DNA from 3 places in the Streptomyces sp. NPDC006923 genome. Region 1 is predicted to be linked to each of the others. Evidence: riboswitches for the same ligand, from Rfam matches in the RefSeq annotation. Region 1 holds a riboswitch; each other region holds the start of a gene.
The links. Region 1 has a riboswitch for cobalamin ahead of ABZ707_RS00260 (cobalamin biosynthesis protein). Riboswitches for the same ligand answer to the same signal wherever they lie in the genome.

Region 1 (10,062 bases):
CACCGGGGTGCCCCCGCCAAAACGGGTGATCACGGCGCTCCCGGCGGGACGAAGGGCAGCCCCGCAGGCGCCCCCTCCTCGATCAGCCGCAGCAGCGCGTCCGTGTCCGCGTGCTCCTCGACGAGATCGCCGAGCAGGTCGAGCTGTTCCTCGCGGAGCGCGCCGAACCGGGTGTCGGGCGCCGGCACGAACCGCCGGCCCGCCGCCCGCGCGACCTCGGTCAGGAAGCGCCGCCGGAACGCGTCGCTCTCCAGCGCCCCGTGCCAGTGCGTGCCCTGGACGGCCCCCGACCGGCAGCCGTCCAGTGGCCGCCCCCGCGCGTCCGAGACAAACGTCTCGCCGCCGAGTACCTCCGCGACGCCGTGATGGATCTCGTACCCCTCGACGGCCTCGCCGAGTGCCCGGCCCGACGGCCTGGCCAGGGTCTTCTCCCGGTCGAAGCGGATTCGCACGGGCAGCAGGCCGAGCCCCGCGACACTGCCCGCCCGCGACTCGACCTCGTCGTCTATGCGCTCGCCCAGGATCTGGTAGCCACCGCAGATCCCCAGCACGGGACGGCCCTCGGCGGCCCGCCGGACGATCGCGTCGGCCAGCCCGCGCTCACGCAGCCACGCCAGGGCCCGCACCGTGCCGCGGGTGCCGGGCAGGACCACCAGATCGGCGTCGGCCAGCTCCTCGGCCCGGTCCACGAACCGCACCACGACCCCCGGCTCCGCCGCGAGCGCGTCCACATCGGTGAAGTTGGACATCAGGGGTACGGCGGGCACCGCGACCCGCAGCACGTCCTCGCCGTACGGGGGAGACACCCGGGACTCGCGGGCGCCGCCCCGCAGGGACACCCGGAGCCCATCCTCCTCGTCGATCCCCAGGCCGTGCCGGTACGGCAGCACACCCAGCGTGGCCCGCCCGGTCAGGCCGCGCAGCATCTCCAGGCCCGGTTCCAGCAGGGACACATCACCGCGGAACTTGTTCACGAGATAGCCGGCGACCAGCGCCTGGTCCTCCGGACTCAGCAGCGCGGTCGTCCCGAAGAACGAGGCGAAGACCCCGCCGCGGTCGATGTCCCCGACCACGACCACCGGCAGCCGCGCGGCCCGCGCCACGCCCATGTTCACGATGTCGGTACGGCGCAGATTGATCTCGGCAGGACTGCCCGCCCCCTCGCAGATCACGGCGTCATGGGTGCGCCGCAGCTCTTCCAGGCACTCAAGGACCGTGCCCAGCAGGGCTTCCCGTCCGCCCCCGGCGGACGACGCGGCGGAGCCGGACGGCCCGCCGGATCCGAAGAACCCCCGGGCGCTCATCTCGCCGACCGGACGCCCCATCAGCACCACCTGGCTGCTGCGGTCACCGCCCGGTTTCAGCAGTACGGGGTTCATCAGGGCGGTCGGCTCCACCCGGGCCGCCTGCGCCTGCATCGCCTGCGCCCGGCCGATCTCCGCGCCTTCGCGGGTCACGAACGAGTTCAGCGACATGTTCTGCCCCTTGAAGGGCGCGACCCTGACCCCCCGGCGCGCCAGCCACCGGCAGATCCCCGCCGTGACGACGCTCTTCCCGGCGTCCGAGGTGGTCCCGGCCACCAGCAGCCCGCCACCGAGCCTGTTCCGGCTCATCCGTGTCCCTTTCCGGCAGCCGCCGCGCCCGCGCGGGACGCGGCGGCCCGGCGTATCGCGCCGTACCCGAGGCGGCCCGCGACACAGGCCGCCAGCGCCAGGGTGCTCACCCGGCGCGACAGGCGCACCGCCCGCTCGATGTCCGCGACCTCGACGGGCCGCCCTTCGCCGTTCAGCACCGGCCGGTGCTCGATCCGGCCGCCGTACGCGAGCGTCCCGCCGAGACGTACGCCCAGCGCCCCCGCGAACGACGCCTCCACCGGGCCCGCGTTGGGACTCGGATGCCGCCCCGCGTCGCGCCGTGCCGCGCGCACGGCCCCGCGCGGGTCGCCGCCCGCCGGCACGGCCAGCGCGGCGGTCAGCCGGGCCCCGGGCCAGCCGACGACATCGTCGAGGCGCGCCGAGGCCCAGCCGAAGCGGCGGTGGACGGCGGACTTGTGACCCACCATCGCGTCCAGCGTGTTCACCGCCCGGAACCCCACCAGACCGGGCACGCCCGCGACCGCTCCCCACACCAGCGCGCCGACCACGGCGTCCGAGGTGTTCTCGGCGACGGACTCCACGACGGCCCGCGCGATCTGCTGCCCGTCCAGTGCCTGCGGATCGCGTCCGCACAGCCGGGGCAGCCGCTCCCGGGCCAGTCCGATGTCCCCGGCGGCGAGCGCGTCGCCGATGGCCCGCGCCTCCCGTCCCAGCGAGGTGCCGCCGACGACGGCCCAGGTGGCGGCGGCGGTCAGCGCCACGGAGGCGGCGCGGTGGTCCCGTACGCCCCGGGCGGCGAGCGCCGCGGCACCGGCGGCGCCGCCGACGCACACCGCGGTGTGCAGCGCGCCCCAGCCGCGGTGGTCACGCCACAGGACCCGCTCGACGGCCGAGGCGGCCCGGCCGAACGCGGCGACCGGGTGGCCGCGGCGCGGATCGCCGAACAGCCGGTCGCCCAGGAGGCCGGCGGTCGCGCCGTACGCGAAGATCCGTCCGGCGGCAGCACCGCGGCCAGGCATGAAGAAGTGTCCTCACTCAGGGTCCGCGCCCCGGCTCGACGTGTCGCGGCGGCGAGAGTTCCTGGCTCCTGGGGGACGGGGCTCCCAGTGACAGTGGCGGGACCGCGCCGGATTCGCACCGGCTTCCTCTTCTGCCTCCGTAAATGGCCCCGGCAGTCCACCACGCTGCCCGAACACCCGTCAACTCATCGCTGACCTGCGACGGGACAGTGTGCCGAGACCCACATGGCGCGCCCGCGCCCCGAGACACGACGGAGCCGGTCCCGGCGCACCCGGGCGCGGGGACCGGCGGGCGTGGGGGTGGAGCCCCCGGCCGCTCAGACGACGATCAGATGGATCCCGTAGGCCACGGCCGCCCCGCAGAGCGCGAAGCAGACATAGGCGCCCGCACGGGCCACCGCCGCCCCGCCGGAACCCCCGGAGGCCGCCGGCGGGCGCTTGGCGAGCCCCACGACGCCGAGGGTGAACAGGCCCACGAGTCCGATCGTGGCCGCGAGGCTGACCCCGAACACGGAGCCGAGCGCCATCCAGTCGATGTACATGTTGCTGTCCTTAGAGGTCGCCCGAAGGGGTGGGGGAGGAATGAGCAGGCCGGGAGGGGAAGCCCGGCAGGGCGCCGGAGGAAGGCGACACCGCCCGGCCCATTCGCGCGCCCCCTACACCGTGGCGGTCCGCGCCGGCTCGCCGGCGTCGACCGCGGGGGACGGGATGGTGGTCGAGAGGCCCGGCGCGACACCGGTCGTGTGCGGCGGGGGGACGGTCGCCAGGGCGGCCGTGACGATGTCCGCGGGCTCGGCGGCGGTGACATTCGTGTGGTCGACCGGCTGCCGCCGCGAGGCGAGCCAGATCGCCCCGGAGACCGCGACGAGCAGCACGGCGACCACCGTCACGCCCCAGGCGCCCTGCCCGGTCAGGAACTCGGCTCCGGCGGCGACCAGTCCCGCGGACGGCAGGGTCAGGCCCCAGGCGACGAACATCCGGGTGGCGGTGGACCAGCGGACCACGCCGCCCCTGCGGCCGAGGCCCGCGCCCATCACGGCGCCCGAGCAGGACTGGGTCGTGGAGAGCGAGAAGCCCAGGTGGGAGGAGGCCAGGATGACGGTCGCCGCACTGGTCTGGGCGGCGAAGCCCTGCTGTGGCCGGAGATCGGTCAGGCCGGTGCCCATGGTGCGGATGATGCGCCAGCCACCGAGATACGTGCCGAGCGCGATCGCGGTGCCGGCGGAGACGATGACCCACAGCGGCGGATTGGCCCCGGGGGCGAGGACGCCACCGGTGACCAGGGCGAGCGTGATCACACCCATGGTCTTCTGCGCGTCATTGGTGCCATGGGCGAGGGAGACGAGCCCCGCGGAGGCGATCTGCCCGGCGCGGTAGCCCTTGGCGGTGGCCTTCTCGTCCGTACGGCTGCCGATCAGATAGGTCAGCCGGGTGGCGAGCAGGGCAGCGAGGCCGGCCACGACGGGTGCGGCGAGCGCGGGGATCAGGACCTTGGTGATGACCACACCGCCGTTGACGCCCGAAGTGCCGACCGACATCAGTGTGGCGCCGATCAGGCCGCCGAAGAGCGCGTGGGAGGAGCTGGACGGCAGACCGAGCAGCCAGGTGAAGAGATTCCAGAGGATGGCGCCGACGAGCGCCGCGAAGATCACTTCGGTCTGGATGCCCTGTTCGTTGATGAGCCCGCCGGAGATGGTCTTGGCGACCTCCACGGACAGGAACGCGCCGACGAGATTCAGCACGGCGGACATGGCCACCGCGATCTTGGGCTTCAGTGCGCCGGTCGAGATGGTCGTCGCCATCGCGTTGGCGGTGTCGTGGAAACCGTTCGTGAAATCGAACACGAGAGCCGTCACGATCACGATCGCGAGCAGCAGCGTGATGTGTTCCATTTACCCAGGCAATCGTTTGACGTCGGTGGCCGCGGTGAACTTATGGAATCAGAGTGAACGGAAGGTGAACTGGATAAGGCTTCGCGGTGCCCTCGTGTGAGGAGATGTTGCTCCGTATGCACCGGGGGCCGGCGGCCGTGACGGCGACCCGCCCCGCCTGACAGGATCACCGCATGACCGGGCATCAGCGGCAGGACGCGACGGCGGGCGATCAGCGGCCGGACGACGTCGCCCGCGCATGGCGGGATCTTGTGGCCACGGCCCGCAGGACGGCGGCCGAGGGACTCGTCGTCGGCACCTCGGGCAATGTGTCGGCGCGGGTCGGCGAACTGATCTTGGTCACCCCGAGCGGTGTGCCGTACGACCGGCTGACGGCCGGGGACACCGTCGCCGTCGATCTCGACGGCCGGCAGGTGCTCGGCGATCTCGTCCCCACCAGCGAACTCCCGCTGCACCTGGCCGTCTACCGGAACACCCCGGCCGCCGCCGTGGTCCACACCCACGCGGTGCACGCCACCGCGGTCTCCACGCTCGTCCCCGAACTGCCCCCGATCCACTACATGGCGGCGGCCTTCGGCGGCTCCGTCCGGGTCGCGCCGTACGCGCTGTACGGCACCGACCAACTGGCCGCCGGCATGCTGGACGCCCTGCGCGACCGCACGGCCTGCCTGCTCCAGAACCACGGCACCGTCGTCTACGGCCACACTCTTGACAAGGCGTACGACGACACGGCCCAACTGGAATGGATGTCCCGACTCTGGCTGGCCGCCGCTGCCGTGCCGGGCCACACCCCGGCGCTGCTGTCACCGGCGCAGGTACGCGAGGCCGGGGAGAAGTTCAAGGGCTACGGCCAAAACCGCTGAGCACCCGCGCGGCCGGCCCCTGGGCGCCCACGGGCCCGGGCCTCGCCCACCGACGGACGACGCCCACTGGCCGAGGCGGGCGGGCATGACGACACTGGACCTGTGCGCCCGGCTACAGCGACGGCAGCGGCCGTCTCCACACTGATCGGGGTCGGCGCGGCTGCGGTCGCCGTCGGCCGGTACGCGGGCGACGCCGCGCTCAAGGTGTCGCCGGGGCGGCCCCTGCCCGGCGACCCCCGCCTCACCGTGCACGCCACGGCCGCCGGACAGGTCACCCTGACCCGCTGCCTCGCCTCGCTGCGCCCCGGCACCTACGGACTTGAGGGGGCCGGCGTCCACGCGGTCGTCGGGCCCGTCCTGGAGGGCGTGCCGCACGCCGCCGACACCGTCGTCCGCAGGCTGGAGAGCGTCACCCGCGGCAGCCTCGCCAAGGGCACCAGGGTCCGCCTCACCCCCCAGGCGCACAGCGGCGACCCGACCACCGCGCTCGACCTCGACCACAAGGACGTGGAGGTCGCCGGCGAACTCGGTGCCCTGCCCGCGTGGTTCGTCCCGGGACAGCGCGAGACCTGGGTGATCACCACCCACGGGCTGGGCACCACCCGCGAGCACCCCCTGAACATCATGGGTTTCCTGGCGGAACTGGAACTCCCGGTGCTCGACCTGGCCTACCGGGGCGACCCGGGCGCGCCCCGGTCCCCCGACGGTCTCGGCCACCTCGGCGAGTCCGAGTGGCGCGACCTCGACGCGGCGATCCGCTACGCCGTCCGTTACGGCGCCGACCGCGTGATCCTGATCGGCTGGTCCATCGGCGCGACGATGGCCCTGCACGCCGTCGTCGACTCCACGCTCACCGAACGGATCTCCGGGCTGGTGCTCGACTCGCCGGTGCTGGACCGGGAGGCCACCGTGCGGGCGCTCGCCACCGCCCGCCGCGTCCCCGGACCGCTGCTGCCGCTCGCGGTCAGGGCGGCCCAGGGCAGGACGGGGCTCCGCGGGGACCTGCTGCGTCGGGCCACCGACACCCGCACCCTGCATGTTCCGACGCTGATCTGCCACGGCCCGGACGACGCCCTCGCCTCCTGGGACGCCTCCCGCGAGCTCGCCGCCGGCCGCCCCGACCTGATCAGTCTCCACACCGTCGCGCACGCGCCGCACGCCGCGATGTGGAACGCCGATCCGGCGGGATACGAGGAGGCGCTGCGCCGTTTCCTCACCCCGCTGCTGTAGCGCCCGGCCCGGACCCCGTCCTCCGCCTCGCGATCCGCCAGGTCCTCCGCCGGCCCCGGGCCCGCCCCGTCCCGACCGGTCCTCAAGCCGTCCGCACGCCGCCCAGCAGGACTTTTCCCGCCCGGCTCCGCCGGCGCCCCGCCTCCGCCGGAGGAGCCCTTCCGGCCGCCCCGGAGCGACGGAACAGATTCCGTTTGGGCTTTCGGGCGGTCACCGGGAAGACTGCTCCCGTGACGTCCCGAAAGCCTGATGAGCAATTGGCGCGCAACTCCAGACTCCGACTCGTCCGCCCGAGGTCGTTGGCCACGGCCCGTCGGGCCGTGACCGATGGACGCGGCAGGCCGGCACCCCGGCCGCCCGAGGGCACTCCGCCCCCCGCGGAACTGGCCCGCCAGGCGAGGGAGGTCCTCGCCGATGCCGTGCGGATCGCCCGCTGGGCGGCCGTCGACCGGGACCCGGGCGCGGGTCCACTCACCGAGGCCGCACAGGAACGGGCCGCCGCCGCACTGGAGCTGACACCGGACCAGGTGCGCGCGAGCTGGGACCGCGCCCGGCTGGCGGGCCTCGTCGAGCTGCACGGCGGCACCGTACGTCCCGGCTGGCGGCTCCAGGCATGGGACCGCGACGACAGCGCCGTCCAGCGCGGCTGGGTCGCGCTCTTCGACGCCTGGTCGCTCGTCCACCCGGCCCCCGCCGATGTCGCCCCCGCCACGGTCGCCGAAGTCGTCGAAGCCGTCCCCCAGGTGCTCTCGCTCCTCCAGCTCTCGGCCGGCCCCGTGCTCGTACCGGCCCTGCTCGATCTGCTGCGGCAGCGCGTCGCGGAACTCCACGAGGAGCGCTGCGAGGTCCCGTACGCGCCGGGGGCCGAGCCCGCCGCCCAGGAGCCACCGGCGGACGCCCTCCTGCCTCCGCTGCTCCAGTGGGCCCTGGAGGGCCTCGCCGCCGTCGGCGCGCTGACCCTCGGCGAGGGCCAGGCGACCCTCACCCCGCTCGGGAACTGGGCGGTCTGGGTCAAGCTGGAGCAGATCTGTGTCGCGGCCCAGAGCCCCGCCGGCAATATCGAGCAGTCCGCCCAGGACATGCTCCGCGGCTGCGCCCGGCTCACCCCCGGGCCCGCCCGCGCCGAATACCGCGCCTGGCTCGCCGCCCGCACCGTCGGCAGCGCTGTCACCGAGCTGCTCGCCGTCGCCCGCGGCGAGGACGCCCTGCTGCGCGGTCTCGCCTTCGAGGCGCTGCGGGTCGTCGGCGCGCCCGCCGAGGCCGGCGTGCGGTCGGCGGCGGACGACAGCTCGCTGCGCCCCTACGCCCTGCTCTGGCTGGCCGAGTACGAGGGCGCCGACCCCGAGGACGCCGCCGACGTCCTCACCCGTGAGGAGTCGACCTGGCTCTGGGTGGACACCGCCGCGGCCGTCGCCGACCACGGGGAGAGCGATCTGCTGGTCCGTCATCTGGATTCCGCGGTCCAGGGCAATGTCCCCGCACTGCTCGACGAGATAAGAGCCGTGGGCCATCCGCGCACCGTCCAGGTGCTGGTCGCCCTGGCCGCCGCGCACCCGGATCCCGCCCTCGCCAAGGCCGTGCGCCGGGCGGCCTTCCAGGTGCACACCGGAGGCTCCTGACCCGCCACCGGAATCCCCGTGCTTCCTCCGGGCCCGCGCCGCGGCGGTGCCGGGCCCATGGACGGGCATGATCTCTCCGGCCGGGTCCGCGGTGGCGCGGACCCGGGTACCGGGCCGGGGAGCAGTTGCGCGGCCCGGCTAGACTGGCCCGTATGGCATTTCTCCTTGTGCATTAGCCGGCGTCGAAGAATCTCCTCCGCCAGCCCTCTTCCGCCGTCCATACCGCCCTGGAGTCTTTCCGTGATCACCGCAACCGGCGTCGAGCTGCGCGCCGGAGCCCGCGTCCTCATCGAGTCCGCCTCGTTCCGCATCGCCAAGGGCGACCGCATCGGTCTGGTCGGCCGCAACGGAGCCGGCAAGACCACCCTCACCAAGTGCCTCGCGGGCGAGGGCATCCCCGCCGCCGGCACCATCACCCGCTCCGGCGAGGTCGGCTATCTGCCGCAGGACCCTCGCACCGGCGACCTCGACGTCCTCGCGCGCGACCGCATCCTCTCCGCCCGCGACCTCGACTCCGTGCTGCGGAAGATGCGCGAGAACGAGGAGCGGATGGCGAACGGCAAGGGCGCCACCCGCGAGAAGGCGATGAAGAAGTACGAGCGGCTGGAGACGGAGTTCCTCACCAAGGGCGGCTACGCCGCCGAGGCCGAGGCCGCCACCATCGCCGCCGCGCTCGGACTGCCCGACCGGGTGCTCGGCCAGCCCCTGCACACGCTCTCCGGCGGCCAGCGCCGCCGGGTGGAGCTGGCGCGCATCCTCTTCTCCGACGCCGACACCCTGCTGCTCGACGAGCCCACGAACCACCTCGACGCGGACTCCATCGTCTGGCTGCGCGACTACCTCAAGACGTACCGCGGCGGCTTCATCGTGATCTCCCACGATGTCGACCTGGTCGAGACGGTCGTCAACAAGGTCTTCTACCTGGACGCCAACCGCTCCCACATCGACGTCTACAACATGGGCTGGAAGCTCTACCAGCAGCAGCGCGAGGCCGACGAGAAGCGCCGCAAGCGCGAGCGGGCCAACGCGGAGAAGAAGGCCGCCACCCTGAACTCCCAGGCCGACAAGATGCGCGCCAAGGCCACCAAGACCGTCGCCGCGCAGAACATGGCCCGCCGCGCCGAGCGGCTGCTGTCCGGCCTCGAAGCCGTGCGCCAGTCCGACAAGGTCGCCAAGCTGCGCTTCCCCGAGCCCGCCCCCTGCGGCAAGACGCCGCTGACGGCGGAGGGCCTGTCGAAGTCGTACGGCTCCCTGGAGATCTTCACCGATGTCGATCTGGCCATCGACAAGGGCTCCCGGGTGGTGATCCTCGGCCTCAACGGCGCGGGCAAGACCACGCTGCTGCGGCTGCTGGCCGGGGTCGAGAAGCCCGACACCGGGCAGGTGACCCCGGGCCACGGCCTCAAGCTCGGCTACTACGCCCAGGAGCACGAGACGCTGGACCCGGAGCGCTCCGTCCTGGAGAACATGCGCTCCTCCGCGCCGGACCTGGACCTCGTCGACGTCCGCAAGACGCTCGGTTCCTTCCTGTTCTCCGGAGACGACGTCGACAAGCCCGCCGGGGTGCTCTCCGGCGGTGAGAAGACCCGGCTCGCGCTGGCGACCCTGGTCGTCTCCTCCGCCAATGTGCTGCTGCTGGACGAGCCGACCAACAACCTCGACCCGGCCAGCCGTGAGGAGATCCTCGGCGCGCTCCGTACGTACAAGGGAGCGGTCATCCTGGTCACCCACGACGAGGGCGCCGTCCACGCGCTGGAGCCGGAGCGGATCATCCTGCTGCCCGACGGGGTCGAGGATCTCTGGGGCGCGGACTACGCGGACCTGGTCGCGCTCGCCTGACAGCC
Region 2 (10,062 bases), on a different contig from region 1:
CTCGTAGACGCCCGCGATCGAGGCGATGGTCGCCGTCGGCGCGATCGCCAGCAGCAGGGAGTTGCGCATACCGGTGGTGGCGACCCGGGCGCGCAGCGCGGCCCAGCGCTCCGGCCAGTTCAGCTCCACGTCGTAGTGGTCCGGGTGCAGCACTCCGCGTGCGGCGCGCGTCCGGGACCAGGCGGGCAGCGGGCCGTTCCGTTCGGCGAGGTCGCAGGACGCCTCGTACGCGGCGAGCATGATCCGCTCGGCGATCCGGGTGGAGAGCGCGGCGGCCTCGGCGGAGTCGAAGGGCAGCCGCTTCTTGAAGAAGACGTCCTGGAGGCCCATCACCCCGAGGCCCACCGGGCGCCATTTGGCGTTGGAGCGGCCCGCCTGCTCGGTCGGGTAGAAGTTGATGTCCACGACCCGGTCGAGGAAGGTCACGGCCGTACGGACGGTCTCGTCCAGCCGCGCCCAGTCGAGATCGCCGGAGGCCAGCACGAACGCGCCGAGGTTGACCGAGCCGAGGTTGCAGACGGCCGTCTCGCCGTCGTCCGTGACCTCCAGGATCTCCGTGCAGAGGTTGGAGGAGTGCACGACGCTGCCGGGCTCGGCCGTCTGGTTGGCCGTACGGTTCGACGCGTCCTTGAAGGTCATCCAGCCGTTGCCGGTCTGGGCGAGGGTGCGCATCATCCGGCCGTACAGCTCGCGGGCCGGAATCGTCTTCCGGGCCAGGCCCTCCGCCTCGGCCTTCCGGTACGCCGCGTCGAAGTCGTCGCCCCAGAGGTCGACCAGCTCGGGCACATCGGCGGGCGAGAACAGCGACCAGTCGCCGTCCGCCTCGACCCGGCGCATGAACTCGTCGGGGATCCAGTGCGCGAGATTCAGATTGTGCGTACGCCTGGCCTCCTCACCGGTGTTGTCCCGCAGTTCCAGGAACTCCTCCAGGTCCGCGTGCCAGGTCTCCAGATAGACACAGGCCGCGCCCTTGCGCCGGCCGCCCTGATTGACGGCGGCGACCGAGGAGTCGAGGGTCCGCAGGAACGGGACGATGCCGTTGGAGTGCCCGTTGGTGCCACGGATCAGCGAGCCGCGCGAGCGGACCCGGGAGTACGGGATGCCGATGCCGCCGGCGTGCTTCGAGAGCCGGGCGACCTGGTGGTACCGCTCGTAGATCGAGTCCAGCTCGTCCAGCGGGGAGTCCAGCAGATAGCAGGAGGACATCTGCGGATGACGGGTGCCGGAGTTGAAGAGCGTCGGCGACGACGGCAGGTAGTCCAGCCGGCTCATCAGACCGTAGAGCGCGGCGACCTCGTCCAGCGCGTGGGCGGCCGCCGCAGAACCGGGCGCGGCCTCCTCGGCGAGGCCGGAGGCGACCCGGAGCATGAAGTGCTGCGGTGTCTCGATCACCTGACGGGTGATCGGGTGGCGGAGCAGATAGCGGCTGTAGAGCGTCCGCAGTCCGAAGTAGCCGAAGCGGTCGTCGGCGGCCGGGTCGATCAGCCCGTCGAGGCGAGCCGCGTTGAGTGTCACAAAACCGGCGGTCCGGTCGGCGATCAGGCCCTCGCGGTGGCCGACGGCGACGGACGCGGAGAACGACACGGCGCCCTGGCCCGCCGCCTCGTCCGCGATGGCGCGGGCCAGCAGCCGGGCGGCGAGACGGGAGTAGGCCGGGTCCTCGGAGATCAGTCCCGCGGCGGCCTCGGTGGCGAGTCCGCGCAACTCCGCCTCGTCCGAGCGGGCGTTGCGGCCCCGCAGCGCGGCGGCGGCGACTCTGCCGGGGTCGGTGTCGGGCAGATCGGCGGTCAGCTCCGTCAGGGTCCGCAGCAGGGCGGTCCCCGGTCCGTCGGCCGCCCGCGCGGTGATCTCGTAGCTGCCTGAAGCCGGATCGGCTGGCGCGATGGTCACGTGATGCTCTCCCTCGCTCGGCTCTGGGCCGGTCGGCGGGAAAGCGGAGGCGCGCACCCCCGTACGACCCGACTCGGGTCAGCACGGCGTGCGGCGTCCACCGGCCCAGCCTCGGGGCCCGGACGTCTCGGCGTCCGGTTCGGTCGAACCGGACGCGCCGTCGGCAGGTGACCGGACTCGCGGGTATGGCAAAGCACACCACAGCACACCGTTGCGGGACAGTTCCGGATTCGCACCGGATTCCCCTGTGTCGACAGCGAGCACGAGCATACATGTGGGGCCTTGCTCGGAACGCACCCCCCACATCTTGTGTCCCGGTGCTCTTGCCGTCGGGCGTCGGTCGGCTCCGCCGTCGTCGTCGGCGCGAGGAGGTGTCCCGGTGACGAGCCGGACGGGGTGCGTTACGAGAGCGCTCGTACGGTTCCGTTCGGCAGGCAGGTCACGCTTCCCGGACCGGTGGGGATCACGCTGGAGACCGGGCAGCTCAAGGAATGGGTGCGCCGAACGGCGGACGGGCCGCCGGAGGTGTTCCGGCGGCCCGTCAGGCCCGAAGGCGCCATGTGTCGGACAAACACGTGTCGGACAGCGCCGCGTCGGACAGGCACGTGTCGGACAGCGCCGACAGCGCTGTGTCAGCGGGGCCGGTCAGTGCACCGGGTCCGGGTCGGCCGCCGTGGCGGGCGGCAGCTCGACCTGCACGCCCGGGTCCCCGGCGTCGGCCGTGTAGTCGGAGGGACTGGTCTCGTCGATGCCCTCGGGCGCCTTGAACGCCCTCAGGACGAAGGTCAGCACCACCGTGATCACCACATTGAGCACAAACGCCGTGAGGCCGATGTAGCCGATCTCCCCGAGGCCGGGGATCTCCTTGGAGGACCCCCCGAAGTGCGCCTGGGTGGGGCTGGCCACGCCATAGGCCGCGGCCGTGCCGTACACCATGCCGACCGCCCATCCGGCGAGCAGCGCCCAGCGGTGGAACCACCGGGTGAACAGCCCGCCGACCAGCGCGGGCATCGTCTGGAGTATCCAGATCCCGCCCAGGAGCTGGAAGTTGATCGCGACGGTCTTGTCCATGCTCAGCACAAAGACCAGCGCGCCGACCTTCACCAGCAGCGAGACCAGCTTCGACACCTTGGTCTCCTGCGCCGGTGTCGCGTCCGGCTTGATGAAGTCCCGGTAGATATTGCGGGTGAAGAGGTTCGCCGCCGCGATCGACATGATGGCGGCCGGCACCAGCGCGCCGATACCGATCGCCGCGAAGGCCACGCCCGCGAACCAGTCCGGGAACATCGTCTCGAAGAGCTGGGGGATCGCGAGCTGGCCGTTGTCCACCTTGATCCCGGCCGCGATCGCCATAAAACCGAGCAGCGCCAGCAGGCCCAGCATCAGTGAGTACAGCGGCAGGATCGTGGTGTTGCGCCGGATCACCTCACGGCTGCGGCTGGAGAGCGTGGCCGTGATGGAGTGCGGATACATGAAGAGCGCGAGGGCCGAGCCGAGCGCGAGCGTGGCGTATGTCCACTGTCCGGCCGCGGGCGGCACCACGCCGCCGGCCTTGGCTTCCGTGTACTTGTCGCCCGCCGCCTGGAAGATGTCGTCGAAACCGCCGAGCTTGATCGGGATGTAGATGATGGCCACCGCGATCACGATGTAGATCAGGGTGTCCTTCACAAACGCGATCAGCGCCGGCGCCCGCAGGCCCGAGGAATAGGTGTACGCGGCGAGCACACCGAAGGCGATCAGCAGCGGCAGGTCCTTGATGAACCAGTTGGTGTCCTTGCCGCCGCCGACGCCCATCACGTCCAGCACCGCCTGGATCCCGACGAGCTGAAGCGCGATGTACGGCATCGTGGCGAGGATCCCGGTGACGGCGACCGCCAGCGAGAGCCCCTTCGAGCCGAACCGCCCGCGCACGAAGTCCGATGTGGTCACATAGCCGTGCTTGTGCGACACCGACCACAGACGCGGCAGGAAGGTGAAGATCAGCGGATAGACGAGAATGGTGTACGGCACGGCGAAGAAGCCGGACGCGCCCGCCGCGTAGATCGCCGCGGGCACGGCGACGAAGGTGTACGCCGTGTAGAGGTCGCCGCCGAGCAGGAACCAGGTGACCCAGGTGCCGAACGACCGTCCGCCCAGGCCCCATTCGTCCAGGCTGTGTTCGTTCTCGGCCTTGCGCCAGCGCGCGGCCAGAAAGCCCATGGCGGTGACGGCCACGAAGAAGAAGATGAAGACGGCGAGTGCCACGCCGTTCACGCCGCCGTTCATCGCGACACACCTCCCTTGCGGGAGCGCTGGTCGCGCTGCCAGAGCTGATGGGCGATCAGGGTCAGTGCGGTCGAGATCAGTACCCAGGCCATCTGGTACCAGTAGAAGAACGGGATGCCGATGAACGTCGGCTCGACCTTCGCGTACGAACTCACCCAGAGCATCGCCACGAACGGCGCGAGCAGGCAGAGGCCGATGACCACTCGCATGGGTGTGACCGTGGGCGGTTTCTCTTCCGGAACTTCTGACATACGGCGGCTCCGTCCCCTCACTGATCGCCTGTCGTAATGCGCAGGTAATCTAGGGGTGGCTTTCGCCCACCGTCACCCCCCGTCCGCATATCGGTACGGCAACGGTATGTGGCGGGCATATAAGAGGCGCGATATCCGGAACCGGGCCCGGAGGCGCGGTTCTTGACGGTCCGTCCGTTTCTGTTTTCCGTCCGGACGGACCGCCGCCGCCGTTGTCAGGGTGTCGGGCGCTTCAGCCGCGCCACGAACTTGTAGCGGTCGCCGCGGTACACCGAACGCACCCACTCCACCGGTTCGCCGGCCGCGTCGAGAGAGTGCCGCGAGAGCATCAGCATCGGCAGGCCGACATCGGTGCCCAGCAGCCCGGCCTCGCGCGGTGTGGCCAGCGAGGTCTCGATGGTCTCCTCGGCCTCGGCCAGATGCACGTTGTACACCTCGGCCAGCGCCGTGTAGAGGGAGGTGTACTTGACGAGCGAACGGCGCAGCGCGGGGAAGCGTTTCGCCGACAGGTGCGTGGTCTCGATGGCCATCGGCTCGCCACTGGCCAGCCGCAGCCGCTCGATGCGCAGCACGCGTCCGCCGGCGGTGATGTCGAGCAGCCCGGCCAGTGTGTCGTCCGCCGTGACATAGCCGATGTCGAGGAGCTGCGAGGTCGGTTCGAGTCCCTGGGCCCTCATGTCCTCGGTGTACGAGGTGAGTTGGAGGGCCTGGGAGACCTTGGGCTTGGCGACGAAGGTGCCCTTGCCCTGGATGCGTTCCAGCCGGCCTTCGACGACCAGTTCCTGGAGCGCCTGGCGTACGGTGGTGCGCGAGGTGTCGAACTCGGCGGCGAGCGTACGCTCCGGAGGTACCGGCGTGCCGGGCGGCAGGGTGTCCGTCATCTCGAGCAAGTGCCGCTTCAACCGGTAGTACTTGGGCACGCGCGCGGTGCGGGTCGTGGCGCCGCCCTCGGTCTCCGTACCGCCCCCGTCCGTGGCCATGGCCTGCCTTCCCGACTCCTGCGCTGCTGCCGTCACCGGCTCCTCCGTCTGTCGCGGCTCACATGGTGGCACGGTCCGGTCACGGGTCGTCGCCCTCCCTCAGGTGTCGGTCCGATAACGGACACGACTGCCCTTCTTATACACCCTTGACACCCCTAAAGGTCTAGGCCAAGCTCCCCGTACTGGTCTAAACCATTAAAGACCAGGTCCCAGCCCCAGCAGTACTCGTCGTAAGTCTTCGCGGTGGGCGGGGGGTTGCAGGAATCCCTGAGGAGGGTGGCGTGAAGCGCAAGCTCATCGCGGCGGTCGGCGTCGCGGGCATGTTGGTCGGCATCGCGGCGTGTGGCTCCGAGGACAACAAGGGCGGATCGGCCGGTGCCGAGTCCGTCAAGGAGCTCACCGTATGGCTGACGGTCGATGCCCAGAACAACTGGCCGGAGCTGGTGAAGGCCGCTGACGACGCGGTCGCCAAGAAGCACCCCGGTATCAAGATCAAGCACGAGTACTACGGCTGGCCGGACAAGAACGCCAAGCTTGACGCCGTCCTCGCGACGGACAAGGCCCCCGACGTTGTCGAAATGGGCAACACCGAGATGCTCGGTTACACCGTGAAGGGCGCCTTCGCCGAGATCGACCCGGCCAAGTTCGACAACTCCGAGGCGTGGCTCGACGGCCTGAAGTCGTCGGTGACCTACGAGGGCAAGACCTACGGTGTGCCGTACTACGCCGGTGGCCGTGTGGCCAACTGGCGCAAGGACGTGGCCAAGGAGGCCGGGGTCACGGCCGTCCCGAAGACCTACGCCGAGCTGACCGGCGCCCTCGACAAGATCCAGGCGAAGAAGGGCGGCAAGTTCAGCGCCTGGTACCAGCCGTCCCGTGACTGGTACGCGGCCATGTCCTTCGTGTACGACGCCGGCGGCTCCATCGCCAAGGAGGAGGGCGGCGCGTTCAAGGCCAACCTCTCCTCTCCCGAATCCCTCAAGGGCCTGGGCGACTACAAGAAGGTCCTCGACACGTACATGAAGGGCGACAAGACCAAGGACGAGTCCGACCGTTACATCGTCTACGGCCAGGGCAACGCCGGCATGATCTTCGGCGCGGCCTGGGAGGGTGCCTCGACCGAGGACCCGAAGGTCGACAAGACGGGCAAGCTCAAGGGCAATCTGGAGAACTTCGTGATGCCCGGCCCGTCGGGCAAGAACATGCCCGTCTTCCTCGGCGGTTCCGACCTCGCCGTCCCGGTCAAGTCCAAGGCGCAGGCCACCGCGGCCGAGTGGATCAACGCCTTCACCGGCAGCCAGGGCCAGAAGGGCCTGATCGGCAAGGGCAACCTGCCGAACAACAAGACCGACCTCGCCAGCCTGAAGAGCGACCCGGCGACGGCGGTCCCGGCCACGGCGGCCGAGTCGAGCTGGTTCGTCCCGATGGCACCGGGCTGGGGCCAGGTCGAGAAGGCCCAGGTGCTGCAGACGATGCTGCAGTCCATCGCCACCGGCAAGAAGTCGGTCGCGGACGCCGCGAAGGAAGCGGACGCCGCGATCGACAAGGTCATCAACACCAAGTGACCTGAGGGCGGGGTTCCGTCGGCCGGACGGGGCCCCGCCTGGCCCGCACCAGGAGAGGGACCGCTGAGGAGCGCGCGATGAGTGCCGTAGAGACAACCACCGTCAAGGTGCCGCCGGCGCGGCGCGATCCACAATCGGGCGCGGGACCGGGCGGCCCGGGCAGACCGGCCAAGAAGCCCGGCGCGGGCGGGGGTTCGGTGCCCTGGCTGCTGCTGGCGCCCTGTCTGGCCGTTCTCGCCCTGGTGCTCGGCTACCCGCTGGTGCGGCTGGTCACCCTGTCGTTCCAGAAGTTCGGACAGCCCCAGCTCTGGGGCTTCCAGCCCGCGGAGTCCGTGGGCCTCGACAACTTCACCCATGTCCTCGGCGACGGCGAGTTCTGGGCGGTGGTCGTCCGTACGATCGTCTTCGCCGCCGGGGCCGTCGTCCTCACCATGGTGCTCGGCATGCTGATCGCCCTCCTCCAGCAGCGGGTCTCCGGCTGGGTGAAGACGCTGATCAACATAGCCCTGGTGGCGAGCTGGGGCATGCCCGTCCTGGTCGCCATCACCATCTTCAAGTGGATGTTCGACTCGGACTACGGCGTCCTCAACTGGGTGCTCAGCAGAATCCCCGGCGTCGACCTGATCGGCCACAACTGGTTCGCGAGCGGCCCCCAGGGCCTTGCCGTGATCATGCTGCTGGTGGTCTGGGGCGCCGTCCCGTTCGTCGCCATCACCCTCACCGCCGGTCTCACCCAGGTCCCCAAGGAGCTCGAAGAGGCGGCCCGCCTCGACGGCGCCGGAGCCTGGGGCGTCTTCCGCCATGTCACCATGCCGATCCTCAAGCCCATCATCGTGATGCTGGCGACCCTCTCGGTGATCTGGGACATGGGCGTCTTCCCGCAGGTGTTCGTGATGCGCAACGGCCACCCGGAAGCCGAGTTCCAGCTCCTCACCACGTACTCGTACGACAAGGCGTTCGTGGTCAACGACTACTCCCAGGGCTCCGCGATCGCGCTCATCACCGTCCTCCTCCTGCTGGGCGTGATCGCGGTCTACATGCGCCAGATGCTCAAGATCGGAGAGGTGGAGTGACCACGACGACCGCGGCTCCCGCCGCCACCGCCGTCCGCAGCCGCCCCAAGAAGAGCAAGCTCGGCTGGAACCTCATCGGCCTGCTCGTCTTTGTCGTCGTCGGCTTTCCCGTCTACTGGATGCTCAACACGGCGTTCAAACCGGCCAGGGACGCGATCGACCCGAACCCCCGCTTCTTCCCCGGGACGTTCACCCTGGAGAACTTCCGCCGGGCGCTGGACATCGCCGACTTCTGGGGCCCGGTCGGCCGCTCGCTGCTGGTCTCGTCCGTCGTGGTGGTCATCGGCATCGCGGTCGGCCTGCTGGCCGCGCTGGCCATCTCCCGATTCGCCTTCCGCGGCCGGAAGATCGTGATCGTCGGCATCCTCGCGGTCCAGATGGTCCCGCTGGTCGCCATGATCATCCCGGTCTTCCTGCTGCTGAACGACCTCGGCCAGTACGACAGGCTGTCCGGCCTGGTCATCACCTATCTGACCTTCATCCTGCCCTTCACCGTGTGGACCCTCCGGGGCTTCATCGTCAACATCCCGAAGGAGCTGGAGGAGGCGGCGATGGTCGACGGCTGCAGCCGCACCAGCGCCTTCATCCGGGTGGTCTTCCCGCTGCTCGCCCCGGGCATGGTCGCCACCTCCGTGTACGGCTTCATCCAGGCGTGGAACGAATACCTCTACGCGCTGATGCTGATGAGCCAGCAGAACCAGACCGCGACCGTCTGGCTCTCCAACTTCTCGACCAAGCACGGGACCGAGTTCGCTCCGATGATGGCCGGCTCCACGATGATGGCCGTCCCCATCGTGATTCTGTTCCTCCTCGTCCAGCGCAAAATGGCCGCGGGTCTGACGGCCGGCGCGGTGAAGGGTTAGGACCGCCGATGACCACCCTCGTAACCAGTACGGACACCCTCACCCGCGACGCGCTCGCGGTCCTCCAGCCCGGCTTCCTCGGCACCACCGCCCCGGACTGGCTGCTGCGCCGGATCGGCGAGGGCCTCTCCTCCGTCGGCCTGTTCGGCCGCAACATCGACTCGCCCGAGCAGCTCGCCGCGCTCACCGAGCGACTGCGGGCCGAGCGCGGCGATCTCCTGGTCGCGATCGACGAGGAGGGCGGCGACGTCACCCGCCTGGAGGTACGGCACGGCTCCTCCTTCCCCGGCAACTACGCGCTGGGAGAGGTCGACGACCTGGATCTCACCCGGGCCGTCGCCCGGGAGCTGGGCCGGCGGCTCGCCGAATGCGGGGTCAACCTCAACTGGGCCCCGTCCGCCGATGTCAATTCCAACCGGGACAATCCGGTTATCGGCGTGCGGTCCTTCGGCGCCGACCCGGAGCTGGTGGCCCGGCACACCGCCGCCTATGTCGAGGGGCTGCAGAGCGCCGGTGTCGCCGCCTGCACCAAGCACTTCCCCGGCCATGGCGACACCGCCGTGGACTCGCACCTCTCCATGCCCCGGATCGACGTGGACTTGGACACAGTGCACGCCCGTGACCTGCTGCCTTTCCGAGCGGCGATCGCGGCGGGTTCCAAATCCGTGATGAGCGCGCATATCCTGCTTCCCGCGCTCGACCCGAACCGCCCGGCGACTCTCAGCCCGCAGATCCTCACCGGTCTGCTGCGTGAGGAGCTCGGCTACGAGGGCCTGATCGTCACCGATGGCATGGAGATGCAGGCCATCGCCTCGACGTACGGAATCGAGCGTGGCTCCGTCCTCGCGATCGCCGCGGGCGCCGACGCCATCTGTGTCGGCGGCGGCCTGGCGGACGAGGAGACCGTACTGCGGCTGCGCGACGCACTGGTGGCGGCGGTACGGGACGGTGAACTGCCCGAGGAGCGACTGGCCGACGCGGCCGCGCGGGTGCGCGGTCTCGCCGACTGGACGCTTCGGGCCAGGGGGGCTTCGGAGCCGGGCGCGGCTTCACAGGAGGGGACCGCGCCCGGCACCGCGATCGGTCTGGTCGCGGCCCGTCGCGCGCTGCGGGTGACCGGCGGGGCCGAGCCGCTCCGGGACGCCCCCTATGTCGCCGCCTTCACCCCCGTCGCG
Region 3 (10,062 bases), on a different contig from region 1:
TGGGAGCGGGCGGCCTCCAGGCTGATGACGTCGGCGTCGAGGTCGTCGATGGCCTGGACGATGTCACCGAACTCCGCGTAGCACATGTGCGTGTGGATCTGTGTGTCCGGCCGTACGCCGGACGTGGTGAGCCGGAACGCCTCGGTGGCCCAGGCGAGATACTCCGGGCGGTCGGCGGTGCGCAGCGGGAGCGTCTCGCGCAGCGCGGGTTCGTCCACCTGGATGACCGAAGTCCCGGCCCGCTCCAGGTCGTTCACCTCGTCGCGCAGGGCGAGGGCGACCTGGCGGGCGGTGTCGCCGAGGGGCTGGTCGTCGCGGACGAAGGACCAGGCGAGCATGGTGACCGGCCCGGTGAGCATGCCCTTGACCGGCCGTGAGGTGAGGGACTGGGCGTACGTCGTCCAGCGCACCGTCATCGGTTCGGGGCGGGAGATGTCGCCGGCCAGGATCGGCGGGCGGACGTAACGGGTGCCGTAGGACTGCACCCAGCCGTGCTGCGTGGCGAGGTAGCCGGTGAGCTGCTCGGCGAAGTACTGGACCATGTCGTTGCGTTCGGGCTCGCCGTGCACGAGGACGTCCAGGCCGGTCTTCTCCTGGAAGGAGATGACCTCCTGGATCTCCGCCTTGATGCGCTCCTCGTAGCCGGCGGTGTCGATCCGGCGCGCGCGGAGGTCGGCGCGGGCGGTGCGCAGTTCGCCGGTCTGCGGGAAGGAGCCGATGGTGGTGGTCGGCAGCGGGGGCAGACCGAGGTGGGTGCGCTGCGCCGCCGCACGTTCGGCGTACGGCTGGGAGCGGCGGGCGTCGGCGTCGGTGACGGCGGAGGCGCGGGTCCGTACGGCGGGGTCGCGCGTGATGGGTGAGTTCGCGCGGGAGGCCAGATCGGCCCGGTTGGCGGCGAGTTCGCCGGTGATCGCGCCCGTGCCCTGGGTGAGGCCCTGGGTGAGGGTGACGATTTCGGCGGTCTTCTGCCGGGCGAAGGCGAGCCAGCGCAGGATCTGCGGCTCGATGTCCCGCTCCGGCGCGGCGTCGAGGGGCACATGCAGGAGGGAGCAGGAGGCGGCGACGTCGACGCGGCCGGCCAGCCCGAGCAGGGTGCCCAGGGTGGCCAGGGACTTCCCCAGGTCGTTCACCCAGATGTTGCGGCCGTTGACCACACCGGCGACCAGCCGCTTGCCGGGCAGTCCGCCCACGGCGGCGAGCGCCTCCAGGTTGGCGGCCGCGGACTCGGTGAAGTCCAGCGCCAGCCCCTCGACCGGGGCCTTGGCCAGCACCGGCAGTGCCTCGCCGAGCCGGTCGAAGTACGAGGCGACCAGCAACTTGGGCCGGTCGGTGAGGGCGCCGAGGTCGTGGTAAGCGCGGGCGGCGGCGTTCAGTTCGGCCGGGGTGCGGTCCTGGACGAGGGCGGGCTCGTCGAGCTGCACCCACTCGGCGCCGGCCGCGCGGAGGCCGGCGAGAATCTCCGCGTATACGGGCAGCAGACGTTCGAGCAGAGTGAGCGGGTCGAAGCCGGCGGCGACGCCGGGCGCGGGCTTGGCGAGCAGGAGGTAGGTCACCGGGCCGACCAGGACCGGCCGCGCGGTCAGGCCCAGGGCGAGGGCCTCCTTCAGCTCGGCGACCTGCTTCGCCGGGTCGGCCGTGAAGACGGTGTCCGGGCCGAGCTCCGGGACGAGGTAGTGGTAGTTGGTGTCGAACCACTTGGTCATTTCCAGCGGCGCGATGTCCTGGGTGCCGCGGGCCATGGCGAAGTAGCCGTCCAGGGCGTCGGCCTCGACGGCGGCCCGGTGGCGGGCGGGGATCGCGCCGAGCGCGACGGTGGTGTCCAGGACGTGGTCGTAGTACGAGAAGTCGCCGGTGGGCACTTCGTCGATACCGGCCTCGGTGAGCTGCTGCCAGTTGCTTCGGCGCAGTTCGGCGGCGGTGGCCCGGAGGGCGTCCGCGGTGACGCGGCCCGTCCAGTAGCCCTCGATCGCCTTCTTCAGTTCCCGGTTCGGGCCCTGCCGGGGGTAGCCGTGCACGGTGGCCCGTGCTGCCGCGGCTGCGGACTTCGCTGTCACGGAGATCTCCTTCGCGAGATGAATCCCTGAGATCCCGGAGACGGACGCGAGCGCGGAGCGGTGCCGAACCGGACGGAAACGATCCCGCGCACAGCGCGGTCATCCGCCCGACAGGTACGCCGACCCGCCCACGAGGTCACCGGAATGTCCGCGCACGGAGTGGTCCGCACGCGGGCAGTGGCAGGTCTTCGGACTCGCGGGCACGTCTCTGTCGTACGAGACACCTACTGGCCGTCGCTTCCCAGACCCTGTACGTCGGACCCAGTGCTATGACGGCGGTCGTTCCCGCTCACCGCTGCGGGGCAGTCCCGGATTCCCACCGGGTTCCCTCTTACGACGCATCCCGCCTGGCGGACGGGGCGAACCAGCTGCGCCTCCCAGCCTACGGGGTGCCGCTCCCCGGGGAAGCGAGCCGTCCAGCATCCGGAAGGCAATCGCGGACAACGTCCATGCCCGGCAGGCCGATGTGAACGGGCGGACCCTGGACCGCCGCCGGCACGGCTTGCCACCCAGCAGCGGACTAAGCCGCGGACCAACGAGTTGGTGCGTGACAGCGGGTGAGGCGTCGTTGCTGGCAGGTGGCATGATCCGGCTGTGGCGATCATGCTCAATCGGGCGGTCCTGGCCGAGTTGATTGTCCTGCACCGGGACAACCGCATGTATGAGTGGACGCCATACGTTCACGTGCCGCTCGGGTGATCTGGACGCACGAACGACTGGAACGGGTTAATCAGCGCGGCTGCCGCCGACGCGGTCGCACTCGGCGAGGGTGCCGTCCAGAAGGACGAACTCGGGACCGTACTCGCGCAGCGTCTTCCGCAGGCCCGGGGCCCGGTCGGCGAGCAGGCCCGTGACGGTGGTCGTAGGCGTGGGCGGTGCCGACGGATTTCCCGAAGCCGGCCGCGATCCGGGCGAGGGTGCCGTGGGGTGCAGGTACACCGGCGCGATGAGTGCGCGCCGCTGCGGCGGGAGTGTGCAGCGCCTGTCACCCTCACGGGTGACGATGAGCATCGTGACCCACACGGCCAGGGTGTGCGGGAGGTCGAGTGCGGCCGCGTAGGGAACCAACAGGGCTCCTGTGCTGCTGAGCCGAGGCTACGGACACCTCCCTCAACGGCACGGGAGCCCTGTGCGTTGCGCACCCCGCCCTCACGCCGGCTCCGTCCCCCGATCGGCAGCCGCTCCGAAAAGGCTCGGTCAATCGTTTGCTCAGGCGGGAAGTTCGGTGATGCTGAGGGCGAAGTTCACGTTCCCCACCCCGTGGTTGGCGAGGCCCACCGTGACTACGCCCGCTCCTTCCAGCCAGTGCGCCATTTTCAGGCCGCCGACGTCCAGCGGGCGCAGCCCGAGGCTCTCGACGAACGCCTCCACACGTGCCTTGGCCTGCGCATTGTCGCCGGCGAGGAAGACGTCGGGCCGACCCTTCTCCAGGACATGGCGGAAGACGGTGTTGAACGCCTTCACCACGTTGGCGCTGGCCGGGGCGGCCTTATCGACTTCCCGCGCGATCGAGGTCTCTTCGCGGTGGGCCAGCCCGTCGAACGTGGAATTGAAGGGGTTGCTGATGTCGACGATGACCTTGCCCGCGAGAGCGTCTCCGTACTGGGCGACGGCCGGCACGACACCGTCGTACAGCAGGGCCACGATGACGATGTCCCCGGCCGGGGCGGTGCCCCATTCTCCCGTCGTGGTGCCGCCGCCGAGAGCCTTGGCCAGGTCGGCGGCCTTGGACTGATCGCGGCCCATGACCTCGACGGTGTTGCCGCCCGCTATCGCCCGTGCGCCGATGGTGCGGGCCATGTTCCCGGTGCCGATGATGCTGATCTTGCTCATGAATTGTCCTGCCCCGATCGTGTGTTGTTCGGTTCAGATGGCGGTGGTGCCGCCGTCGGCGACGAGTTCCATGCCGTTGACGTAGCTGGAGTCGTCGGAGGCGAGGAAGAGGGCGGCGGTGGCGATTTCGTCGGGGCGGCCCATCTGGCCGCGGGGGATGAGGGACTCGAACTGGCGCTTGGTGGCCTCGTCGAAGAGTTCTTCCTGCTTGGCGGTGGCGACCTGGCCGGGGGTCAGGACGTTGACGCGGATGCGGCGGTCCTTGAGTTCGTTGAGCCAGATTCGGGCCCATGCCTGCTGGACGGCCTTGCTGCCGGCGTAGACGCTCCAGCCTGGGAAGGCGCCGAGGGAGGCGTTGGAGCCGGTCATGAGGATGGAGCCGCCGTCGTTGAAGAGCGGGAGGGCCTTCTGGACGGTGAACAGGGTGCCGCGGGCGTTGAGCCCGAACCAGGTGTCGAACTGGGCCTCGGTGATCTCGCCGAGCGGAGCGGGCTTGCCGCCGCCTGCGCTGGCCCACAGCACGTCGAGGCTGCCCTTCTCCCGCTTGACGGTGTCGTACAGGCGGTCCAGGTCGTCCAGGTTGGCGGCGTCGCCCTGGACGCCGGTGACGTTGCGGCCGATCTGCTTCACGGCCTCGTCCAGGGCGTCCTGGCGGCGGCCGGTGATGAAGACGTGCGCGCCCTCGTCGACGAACAGCTTCGCGCCGGCCAGCGCCATGCCGGTGGTGCCGCCGGTGATGACCGCGACCTTGCCGTCGAGCTTTCCCATGGTTGCTCCCTTGAGTCGGTGGTGCCGTGCGCACCTGGGGAGACGGTGTTATGTACACCGCCCTGTGTGCTTACGGTACGGGGCGGGCGGGTGGTGTGCAAACTATGTACACCGGTCGTTACCTAGCTGGGGTACCATGAACGCATGACAGAGTTGGAGAAGGGCCCCACGGGCCGCCGCCGAGGCCGGGGCGCCCGCGAGCGCATCCTCAGCGCGTCCCAGCGGCTGTTCCGCGAGCAGGGCATCAACCGCACCGGCATGGACCAGCTCTGCGCCGCGGCCGAGGTGTCCAAGCGCACGGCCTACCAGCACTTCAGCGGCAAGGACGAACTCGTCGCCGAGTACCTGCGCCGGTTCGACCCCTCCGTTCTGTCCGGCGTGTTCGACCGCACCGACCTCACGCCCCGCGAACGGCTTCTCGCCGCCTTCGACATCCCCCCCACCACCCCCCTGTGCCCCTACATCGCCGCGGCCGTCGAACTCCACGACCCCCAGCACCCCGCATCCCAGTACGCACGCGAGTACAAAAAGGCCGTCGCCGCGCGGCTCGCCGACACCGCCCGCGAAGCCGGCGCCGCCGACCCTGAACAGCTCGGTGAGCAGCTCGCGCTGCTCATCGACGGCGCCGCGGCCCGGACCCGGGTCCTGAACGCCGACGCATTCCCCACCGCCGCCGCCATCGCCGCCGTCCTCATCGACAACGCCATTCCCGTCACGGCCGGCGATGACCGGCGACGGGAGGAAGTGTCGAGTTAACGTGGCACTCCCTCGGCCGGGCTGGACGCGCTGCCGGTCGCGGCTGCACCCGCTGGTACACAACACCAGCCGCCCGGCCCGGGCCCGGAGGGATCCGGCGCCGCTTTCTGACACTTCCTGATCCGGGCAGCGACGGGCGCCCGATTGAGGAGAGCGCGGGCGACCTCCGGGGCAAGCCCCGCCGGATCGCGATTGACATGGGCAGCCGGGCGATCCGTACCTGCCTGGTGAGGGCCGGTCTCGCCTCGGAGCAGGTGGGCTATCTGTGCTGTGTGACGACGACGGGGCTGCTCACCCCCGGGCTGAGCGCGCTGCTGCTGCGGGAGATGGGGCTGCCGCCGACCGTTCAGCGTCTCGACATCGTGGGAATGGGCTGCCACGCGGCCATGAACGGCCTTACCGCTGCCAGGTCATGGTGTGTGGCCAATCCCGGGTCCGTCGCGGTGGTGCTGTGCGCCGAGGTCTGCTCGGCCGCGTACGTCTTCGACTCAACTATGCGCACGGTGGTCAACTCCCTCTTCGGTGACGGTGCCGCCGCCGTGGCTCTCACCTGCCGGCCTGCTCTTTTGGCCCGGGAGCGGGAAGGCGAGGCCAAGCCCGTTCCGCATCTGTTGTCGTCGGCCGGCCAGGTAATCACGTCGGCTCACGCTGCGCCCGCTCTCCCCCGACGACGAGCAGCACGTCGCCCGAGCCCTCGCCGACGCCGAGATCGTCCGCTGGGCCACCGGGGCACACCTGCACCGCCTGCCCGCCGACGAACGTGCCGCCCAGTGGCTGCGCACCCGCTTCATGCACCACTCCACCGACAATCCGGCCTCATGCACCGTTGCGGCCAAGGCCGGACTCCTGCTGGAGGGCACCATGCGGCAGGCCACCACCGACAACACCGGCGCCCGTCACGACTCCCCACCTCCACGCCCGACTGGCCACCGACCCAGACCCCCGCGAGCGCGTTCCCACCTCATCGTGAACACGACCGTGGGACGATCCCCGAACCTGCCGGATGCCACCACCCGCATCACCCCGAGGTCCACCTGTGTTCAGTCCAAGCGATCTCCGTACCGTTCTCACCTCGTACCTGGTCCATCACCCCACCGAGAGCACCCGCCTCGCCCCCGTGGCAGCCGCCCTCGACGCAGCACACAGGACACCGGACCCGGTACCGGTGACGTGCAGTGCCGTCGTCATCGACCACGACCGCCTCGTCCTGCACACACAGAACGCCCCCGCCGGCTCCGGCCTGCCGGGCGCCGAACACCAGGACGGGGACCGCAGTCCGCTGGCCACCGCCCTGCGCGCCGTACGTGACCAGACCGGCATCCGCCCCGGCGACCTCTGCCTCACCCCGCAATTCCTCCACGCCCCGATCGACATCGCACCGGGTCCCGGCGCAGTCAGCCGGACTTCCGGCGCACCGATCGCCGATCTCCGCTACACCTTCTACGTCGCCCACAAGCCCAACAAGCCCAACGCCCAGGCGCTCTGGCAGCCCGCAGCAGACGTCACCCTTACGGAGCTGGCGGCCAAGGTGACCGGTCTGGACGGACAGGTAAACCCGCTCAATGCCTCGGCGCTGATTTGCAACTCCCGCGGCGAGTACCTGCTGCACCTACGGGACATGCGGGAGGGTATCTGGGCTCCGGGGTGCTGGGCCTTGCTCGGCGGCGGCCACGAGCCCGGCGACCGCACTCCGGAGGACACGATCCGGCGCGAACTGGCGGAGGAAGCCGGCATCATTCCCCAGCGACTGGAGACATTCCTGGACGAAGAAGTCCGCGACCCGGACGGCCTGACCGTGCCGGTCCGAATCTTCACCGCACTCTGGGAAGGCGACCCGGCTCGGCTTCCACTCACGGAGGGCGTGATGCTCGCCTGGTTCCCTCCAGCCACAGTGCCCCGCCTTCGCCTCGGCGGAGAAACCCTCGACCTGGTCCAACGCCACGCCCGCATCGCGGAACCAACCTAGGTGTATTGACCACGAGCGTTGTTAACAGTGGGCGGCGGAGACGTGATCAAGGTTGGCGGCACGTTATGGGTAAGGGGAAGCCGGTCGGAGAAATGGGCATCTCCCGTACCACAGCCCACAAATGGGTACGGCGCCGGCGAGCCGAAGGCGATCCGGGGTTGTATGACCGCTCCAGCCGACCCCTGACGACACCGCACCGAACCCCTGCCGATGTCGAGAATCGCATCTGCGAGCTACGCCGCGACCGCAAGCTCGGCCCCGCACGGATCGGCCGATCCTGGGCATACCCAGCTAGACGGTCCACCGTGTCCTGACCCGCCACGGCCTGAACCGGCTGCGCTGGATGGACCGGCCCACGGTCATCCGACGCTACGAACGATCACGTCCCGACGAACTGGTCCACGTCGACGTCAAGAAGCTCAGCAACATTCCCGACGGCGGCGGACATCGGATCATGCCCCGCCAGCAGGCCGCCGGCAATCGGCAGGCCACAACCGACGCGCATAGGGGCGGCAGTCCCGTGACCGGCTACAGCTTCGTCCACACAGCCGTCGACGATCACTCCCGGCTCGCGTGCAGCGAGGTTCTGACCGACGAACGCAAAGAGACCGCGGCCTCCTTCTGGCAGCGTGCGAACACCTTCTTCGCCGAGCACGGCATCACCGTCGAGCGCGTCCTTACCGACAATGGCTCCTGCTGCAGATCCCCCCGCCTGTTCGGCCAGACTCTCAGCGCCGCCGATATCGTCCATAAGCGCACGCGCCCCTCTCGCCCGTAGACGAACGGCAAGGTGGAGCGCTTGAATCGCACCCTGCTCGACGAATGGGCATACGTGCGCCCGTACTCCAGTAACGCTGAACGCACCGAAGCCCTGGCGGTGCACGCGAAATCTGTGCGGTGGCCCAAGTCGCCGCGGGGGCGACGCGACGCGTGGTCGATGGCTACGGCACTGCGGGTCCGCGATGCCATCAATGAGCGGAACAGGATCGCTGTCGTGGTTGGCCTGGGGTGCGGGCTCCGCCAGGGTGAGGTGAGTCCGGAGGATGTCGACTATGTACGCGGCATGCTTCACGTCCGGCGCCAAGTACGGGCGATTCACGGAAGGCTGTACTTCGCCCTGCCGAAGGGGAAGAAGATCCGCACGGTGGATCTGCCCCCTCGGTAGCCGAGGAACTCAAGCGTCGCGTCGAAGGCTCGGTGGCTCGGACACCCCTCACCGGCGATCACCCTCGGTTACTATGCTCACTTCATGCCGGAAGCTGGCAGCAAGGGGCGCGGCGCGATCGACGGTCTGCTGGGGAGCGGGGAGACCGGCCTCGCCGGCCGAGACTCCCCAGATTCTCCCCAGCGCCGTTGACCGGTGATTTCTGCCTCTACACCCCGGAGAGGTTGTCCGTGGATTGTAAGGATGAAGAGATGGGTGGCCTGGGAAAGTGTTGGAAGAAGTTGTAGCGACCCGCTATGTCACTCCTTTGCGGGAGGGTGGATCGCTGCCCGGGATCGTCGAGGCCGACGACCTGGGCACGTATGTCATGAAGTTCACCGGCGCGGGACAGGGCCGCAAGACGCTTGTCGCCGAGGTGATCTGCGGTCAGCTCGCGCGCAGACTCGGCCTGCGCGTCCCCGAGCTGGTGACCATGCAGCTCGACCCCGTCATCGGACTCTCCGAGCCGGACCAGGAGGTACAGGAGCTGCTGAAGGCGAGCGGCGGGCTGAACCTCGGCATGGACTATCTGCCGGGATCGATCGGCTTCGACCCGCTGGCTTACCAGGTCGGTCCGGAGGAGGCCGGGCGGATCGTCTGGTTCGACGCGGTCATCAACAACGTCGACCGCTCCTGGCGCAACCCCAACATGCTTGTCTGGCACGGCGACCTGTGGCTGATCGATCATGGGGCCACCATGATCTGGCACCACAACTGGCCGGGCGCCGGGGCCTCCGCGGCCAAGCCGTACAACGCGTCCGACCACGCGCTCGCGCCCTTCGCCCCGGACATCGCGGCGGCCGCGGCGGAGCTCGCGCCGCTGGTCACCGAGGAGTTGCTGACCGAGGTCACCGCCGACGTACCGGACGAGTGGCTCGTCGACGAGCCCGGCTTCGACTCGACGGACGCGCTGCGCCGCGCGTATGTGGAGCCGCTGCTCGCGCGTGCCGCGACGATCCACGAACGGGTGATCCTGGACGCGCCCGCCAGGCCCAAGCCGTCGGCGGCGCCCGGCTGGCTGGCCGACCGCCTCGCGCCCCGCCCGCAGCAGGCGCGGGGGACGAACGACACGAAGGACGGCGGCCGGTGAGTACGAGGGACGTCTACGAGTACGCGCTGCTCCGGGTGGTGCCGCGCATGGAGCGCGGCGAGTGCATGAACGCCGGGGTGCTGGTCTACTGCCGCGCGCGGTCCTATGTCGCCGCCAGGACCCATCTGGACGAGTCCAGACTGAAGGCGCTCGACCCGCACGCGGACATCGCCGGGGTACGGGCGGCGCTGCGCGCGGTCGAGAGTGTCTGCTGCGGAGGTGACGGGGCGGGGCAGGCCGCCGGGGACGACCCGGGCCGGCGCTTCCGCTGGCTGATCGCGCCGCGCTCGACCGTCGTACAGCCGGGGCCCGTGCACACCGGGCTGACGGCCGATCCGAAGGCGGAGGCGGAGCGGCTGCTCGACCTGCTGGTCCTCTGACGGACGGGGCC

Region 2: another riboswitch for cobalamin. It lies ahead of ABZ707_RS14285 (ribonucleoside-diphosphate reductase subunit alpha); the one in region 1 lies ahead of ABZ707_RS00260 (cobalamin biosynthesis protein).
Region 3: another riboswitch for cobalamin. It lies ahead of metE (5-methyltetrahydropteroyltriglutamate--homocysteine S-methyltransferase); the one in region 1 lies ahead of ABZ707_RS00260 (cobalamin biosynthesis protein).

What each region holds. Positions count from the first base shown of each region.
Region 1 is NZ_JBEYIF010000001.1:41,146-51,207, reverse strand. Features, by position in the region: gene ABZ707_RS00265 (cobyric acid synthase) at 30-1,613, opposite strand; gene ABZ707_RS00260 (cobalamin biosynthesis protein) at 1,610-2,614, opposite strand; cobalamin riboswitch at 2,650-2,783, opposite strand; gene ABZ707_RS00255 (hypothetical protein) at 2,932-3,156, opposite strand; gene ABZ707_RS00250 (inorganic phosphate transporter) at 3,271-4,506, opposite strand; gene ABZ707_RS00245 (class II aldolase/adducin family protein) at 4,680-5,369, shown strand; gene ABZ707_RS00240 (hypothetical protein) at 5,472-6,599, shown strand; gene ABZ707_RS00235 (hypothetical protein) at 6,920-8,218, shown strand; gene ABZ707_RS00230 (ABC-F family ATP-binding cassette domain-containing protein) at 8,459-10,057, shown strand.
Region 2 is NZ_JBEYIF010000006.1:200,040-210,101, forward strand. Features, by position in the region: gene ABZ707_RS14285 (ribonucleoside-diphosphate reductase subunit alpha) at 1-1,890, opposite strand, end outside; cobalamin riboswitch at 2,035-2,177, opposite strand; partial or broken gene ABZ707_RS14290 (Uma2 family endonuclease) at 2,278-2,391, shown strand; gene mctP (monocarboxylate uptake permease MctP) at 2,536-4,155, opposite strand; gene ABZ707_RS14300 (DUF3311 domain-containing protein) at 4,152-4,406, opposite strand; gene ABZ707_RS14305 (GntR family transcriptional regulator) at 4,622-5,386, opposite strand; gene ABZ707_RS14310 (extracellular solute-binding protein) at 5,668-6,951, shown strand; gene ABZ707_RS14315 (sugar ABC transporter permease) at 7,029-8,024, shown strand; gene ABZ707_RS14320 (carbohydrate ABC transporter permease) at 8,021-8,887, shown strand; gene ABZ707_RS14325 (glycoside hydrolase family 3 protein) at 8,896-10,062, shown strand, end outside.
Region 3 is NZ_JBEYIF010000020.1:50,621-60,682, reverse strand. Features, by position in the region: gene metE (5-methyltetrahydropteroyltriglutamate--homocysteine S-methyltransferase) at 1-2,054, opposite strand, end outside; cobalamin riboswitch at 2,233-2,421, opposite strand; partial or broken gene ABZ707_RS29350 (transposase family protein) at 2,784-3,122, opposite strand; gene ABZ707_RS29345 (NAD(P)-binding domain-containing protein) at 3,264-3,887, opposite strand; gene ABZ707_RS29340 (SDR family oxidoreductase) at 3,921-4,655, opposite strand; gene ABZ707_RS29335 (helix-turn-helix domain-containing protein) at 4,800-5,411, shown strand; partial or broken gene ABZ707_RS29330 (type III polyketide synthase) at 5,609-5,962, shown strand; gene ABZ707_RS29325 (hypothetical protein) at 6,045-6,206, opposite strand; gene ABZ707_RS29320 (NUDIX domain-containing protein) at 6,448-7,377, shown strand; partial or broken gene ABZ707_RS29315 (IS481 family transposase) at 7,467-8,251, shown strand; gene ABZ707_RS29310 (HipA family kinase) at 8,811-9,671, shown strand; gene ABZ707_RS29305 (DUF3037 domain-containing protein) at 9,668-10,051, shown strand.